2 regions of the Paraburkholderia sp. GAS32 genome follow, and region 2 is predicted to be linked to the other one. Evidence: riboswitches for the same ligand, from Rfam matches in the RefSeq annotation. Region 2 holds a riboswitch; the other holds the start of a gene.
The links. Region 2 has a riboswitch for glycine ahead of P3T25_RS05605 (D-amino acid dehydrogenase). Riboswitches for the same ligand answer to the same signal wherever they lie in the genome.

Region 1: linked by a shared signal. The riboswitch ahead of gcvT (glycine cleavage system aminomethyltransferase GcvT) and the one ahead of P3T25_RS05605 (D-amino acid dehydrogenase) in region 2 are both predicted to bind glycine.

The regions. Positions count from the first base shown of each region.
Region 1 is NZ_JBNPVS010000007.1:162,993-165,379, reverse strand. Features, by position in the region: gene P3T25_RS11370 (hypothetical protein) at 1-301, shown strand, start outside; glycine riboswitch at 456-555, shown strand; glycine riboswitch at 590-750, shown strand; gene gcvT (glycine cleavage system aminomethyltransferase GcvT) at 831-1,949, shown strand; gene gcvH (glycine cleavage system protein GcvH) at 2,013-2,387, shown strand, end outside.
Region 2 is NZ_JBNPVS010000003.1:359,879-362,265, forward strand. Features, by position in the region: gene P3T25_RS05605 (D-amino acid dehydrogenase) at 1-1,048, opposite strand, end outside; glycine riboswitch at 1,224-1,317, opposite strand; gene P3T25_RS05610 (LysE family translocator) at 1,550-2,182, shown strand; gene P3T25_RS05615 (GNAT family N-acetyltransferase) at 2,295-2,387, opposite strand, start outside.

The sequences.
Region 1 (2,387 bases), on a different contig from region 2:
CGCCTGCGTGGTGGCTCCCCAGCAACCCGCGCCGGCGCCGCGCCCTAACCCGCAGCAAATCGCGGATCAGCGCTTCAACCAGGTCAACGGCCGGATCGACAACCTGAGCCGCCGCATCGACGCTCGCGTCAACCAAGGCTACTACCCGCCCCCGCAAGGCGGTGCGTTGCACCATCGCCTCGACGTGATCCGTCAGGAAGCTCACGACATGGCGGCGCAACACGGCGGCGGCCTGTCCGGCGACGAACAGCACGTGCTGAACCAGGAACTGGACAACGCGGCACACGCCATCGGCGAATAAATCGGCGAATAATCGCGCCGGTTCAGGCACTGAAGCAAAGAAGCGCGGGCATCACGTCCCGCGCCTTTTTTTGACTTTAGCGAACCCGCAGCGCCAACCCCCATGCCCCTCGCGGGCCTTTATTTGACAAGCCCCCGGCCCTCGCGTACATTCGCCGCACGCGTCGGGAGAGCGTGCTGACGCAGAAAATCGCAGGTCGCACCGCCGAAGGGGCACACCCGCAAACTCTCAGGCAAAAGGACCGACTGCGTCGAAGAACCCGCACCCAGGCAACATCAAGGCACCGGTTTTTCGCACTCTGGAGAGCGGCAGTAGCCGTCTGCATCGTTTATATCGAGCAGATTCTGGCAAGCTGCCCACCGAAGGGGCGCGCGTTTCACCGTAGCGATCATGGCTTCACCATCGCACGGTAGCGCAATCTCTCAGGTATCGAGGACAGAGGGGTCATGCAACGCAATCGCTCGCAGGCATCAGCCGCGAGGCGTAGCGCCGCATGGCCTTTTTTGTTTCGCGAGACGCCTGAGGCCCCATGACCGAACTCAAACACACCCCGCTCAACGCCACCCATCGTGCGCTCAACGCCCGCATGGTCGATTTCGGCGGCTGGGACATGCCCGTCAACTACGGCTCGCAGATCGACGAACACCGCGCCGTGCGCACCGACGCCGGCATGTTCGACGTCTCGCACATGTGCGTCGTCGATTTCACCGGCGAACGCGTGCGCGCCTTCTTCGAACACGCGCTGGCCAATAACGTCGCCAAGCTGCAAACGCCGGGCCGTGCGCTCTACTCCTGTCTGCTGAACCCGAATGGCGGCGTGATCGACGATCTGATCGTCTACTACTTCAGCGAGACGCACTTCCGCCTGGTCGTCAACGCGGGCACCGCGGAGAAAGACGTCGCCTGGTTCAGCAAGCTCAACGCCGAAGGGAGCTACGGCCTGACCATCACGCCGCGCCGCGATCTGGCGATCGTCGCCGTGCAGGGCCCGAACGCCCGCGATAAGGTCTGGCAAGTCGCGCCGTCCAGCCGCACCTCGACCGAACTCCTTAAGCCGTTTAACGCCGCGATCGTCGGCAACACGCCGTTTGGCGAGTTGATGATTGCCCGCACCGGCTACACCGGCGAAGACGGTTTCGAAATCGTCCTGCCCGCAACTTCCGTCTGCGAGTTCTGGGACGCGTTGGTGCGTCAAGGCGTGCGCCCCGCGGGTCTCGGCGCGCGCGACACGCTGCGTCTCGAAGCCGGCATGAACCTGTACGGCCAGGATATGGACGACAACGTCTCGCCGCTCGACGCCGGCCTCGCCTGGACTGTCGATCTGACCTCGCCGCGCGACTTCGTCGGCAAAGCCAAGCTCGAAGCCGACGGCTCGCAGGCCGCGTTCGTCGGTCTGATCCTGCTGAAGGAAAACGGCAAGGCGGCAGGCGTGCTGCGTGCTCATCAGAAAGTCGTCACGCCGCAAGGCGTTGGCGAAATCACCAGCGGCACTTTTTCACCCACGATGCAGGAATCGATCGCCTTCGCGCGCGTGCCGAAAGGCGTGCAGCCGGGCGACACCGTTCACGTCCAGATTCGTGACAAAAACGTACCCGCAAGCGTGGTAAAACTGCCGTTCGTACGCAACGGCAAAGTGCTCGCAGTTTAAGCAGCCGGCGCGTGCGTTTTCCTTCTTAAGTTCATACCGAATAACACCGCATAGGAGCATCCGATGAGCATCCCGGCCGATCTGAAATACACCGAATCGCACGAGTGGGTCCGCACCGAAGCGGACGGCACGCTGACGGTCGGCATCACCGACCACGCGCAGGAAGCGCTCGGCGACATCGTCTTCTTCGAAGTTCAGGAACTGGGCAAGACCGTCAACGCTGGCGACACCGTCGCCGTGATCGAGTCGGTGAAAGCCGCTTCCGATATCTACGCGCCAGTCTCGGGCGAAATCATCGAAGCGAACCCGGCCGTCGCCGACACGCCGGATGGCGTCAACAGCGCGCCGTACGAGAACTGGCTCTTCAAGATCAAGCCGGCCGCGGACGCATCGCAGGATCGCCTGATCGACGCGGACGCGTACGCCAAGGCCGTCGGC
Region 2 (2,387 bases):
AAGTCGACACCTCAGGAAAATACCGTCGAGTCCAGTCGACCAGCGGCGCAATCCGATCCGACCGGATATCCCGATTGAACCCATTGATCTCCGCCGTCCCCGCAACCCGGAACCGATCCACGCCAAGCCGGCTCGTCACGATCTTCGCGCTGTCGTCGAGCAAACTTACCCAGGGCGCGTTCTGCTGACTCACTTCATCATCGAGACATACGGTGATCGAATACCCCTTAACCGGGTAGACGTTCACGTGATCGCCAAGCATCGCCGCGAAGTCGCGGCTCTTCACACCGGCGCACACCACGATCCGCTCGAAAGCAAACTGTTGCGACTCACCTTCCAGATTGACCATCAACGAGAACCGTCCCTCAGCCGGCTGCTCGATCGCCGTAATTTCCGCGTCGTAGTGAAACTCGACACCATGCCGCACGCAAGCATCAGCCAACCCGCGCGTGAACTTGTGAATATCGCCAGTGGAATCGGAAGGCGTAAAAAACCCACCAAAAAAATCGCCATGCAACGTCGGCTCGATCGTGTGCAACTCGCTCGACGTCACCGGATTCCGGTCCAGCCCACCTTCGCGCAGCAGTTCATTCACCTTGCTGGCCGCATCGAATTCCTTGCGCGTCTTGTAGATGTGCAAAATGCCGCGCCGCTCCAGATCGAAGTCGATCCCTTCGCGCTCGGCAATCGAAAACAGATGCTCACGCGCAGCAATCGCGAGCCGCACCGTTTCGACAGTGTTCGTACGGTAATGCGGGATCTGCCGCAGAAATTCACGCATCCACGAATACTTGTGCCACGTGGGCATCGGATTGAGCAGCAGCGGGGCGTCGCGCGTGAGCATCCAACGCAAGCCCTTCAGCACCGTGGCCGCGCTGTTCCAGACTTCGGCATTGCTCGCGGACAGTTGGCCGCCGTTGGCGAACGAGGTCTCCATCGCCGCATAGCGATGACGTTCGAACACGGTGACGTGGTGGCCGCGCTGCGCAAGGGCGTGAGCAGTCGTAACGCCGGTAATGCCGGCGCCGATAATGGCGATTCGTGACATGACATGGTCCAGAGTAGTTGAGCATCACCGGTGTCGATTTCGTGTCGAAACCGGCGTCGATGCCCCATCTGTCCATGTACCTGAGAGTTTCTTCCTGTGAGCATATCGCTTGCGATGCAAGCGGTATGCAGGGAATCCCCTTCGGTGGGCGCGCACGGCGCCGCTCTCCAGATGTTCCAGCTACGCGGTCCTTTTGCCTGAGAGTTTCCGGGGCGGTTGCTCCGTCGGCGTCGTCACAATCCTCTGACGATCTCTCCCGCGCTGCATTGCAGAACGGCTCGACGATACCGGGCAATAAATTTCACCGCAAGTGTTTCTTTCGATGCAGCGCGCAATCGGCACAGTACGGTGCCATATGCAACGGCGCGTCCGCCCCACTGGCGCAATCAAAGCCATTCAACTGCCTATAGGGACTTTTTACGTGGGGGTTTAAGGCTTGAACCGGCGGCGTCGGCTATATTTGGCGGCATTGCCCGACTTCAATTCCCACAGGAGAACGCCGTGCCCGCTGCCACAACGCTGCTTGCCTTTGCCCTGGTCTCGCTCGGCATGGTGCTCACGCCCGGCCCGAACATGATCTATCTGATCTCCCGATCACTCTGCCAGGGGCGGCGCGCCGGGCTCGTGTCGCTCGGCGGCGTCGCGCTCGGCTTTGTGTTCTACATGTTTTGCGCGGCGTTCGGTATCACCGCACTGCTGTTGACGGTGCCCTACGCGTACGACGCGCTGCGTTTCGGCGGCGCGCTCTACCTGCTGTATCTGGCGTGGCAGGCGGTCAAGCCGGGCGGCCGCTCGCCGTTCCAGGTGCGCGACCTGCCGCACGACAGCCGCGGCAAACTGTTCACCATGGGGCTCGTCACGAACCTCGCGAATCCGAAGATCGCGGTGATGTATCTGTCGCTGCTGCCGCAATTTATTTCACCGGAGCACGGCAGCGTGCTCACGCAGTCGATCGCGCTGGGTTGCGTGCAAATCGTCGTCTCCGTCACGATCAACGCGTTGATTGCGACCATGGCAGGTTCGATCGCCGGGTTTCTCGCTGGGCGGCCGATCTGGCTACAGGTACAACGCTGGCTGATGGGCACCGTGCTCGCCGGTCTGGCCGTACGGATCGCGCTCGATTCGCGCCGTTAAGCCACGCGATCCAGACTCGCCTGAGTCTGCATCGCGGCCTTCCTCGCCGAGCATCGGTCAGTATCGACTACCATGCTCGTGGTGCATCACAGGCGGCCTGCCTGCGTCACGCTCACAGCGTCTTGTACATGATGGTGGTTGAATCAAGCCGCTCCTCCAGCGTGTCGCGGCAAAATTGCGGAATCACTCCGGCCGTCTGATAACC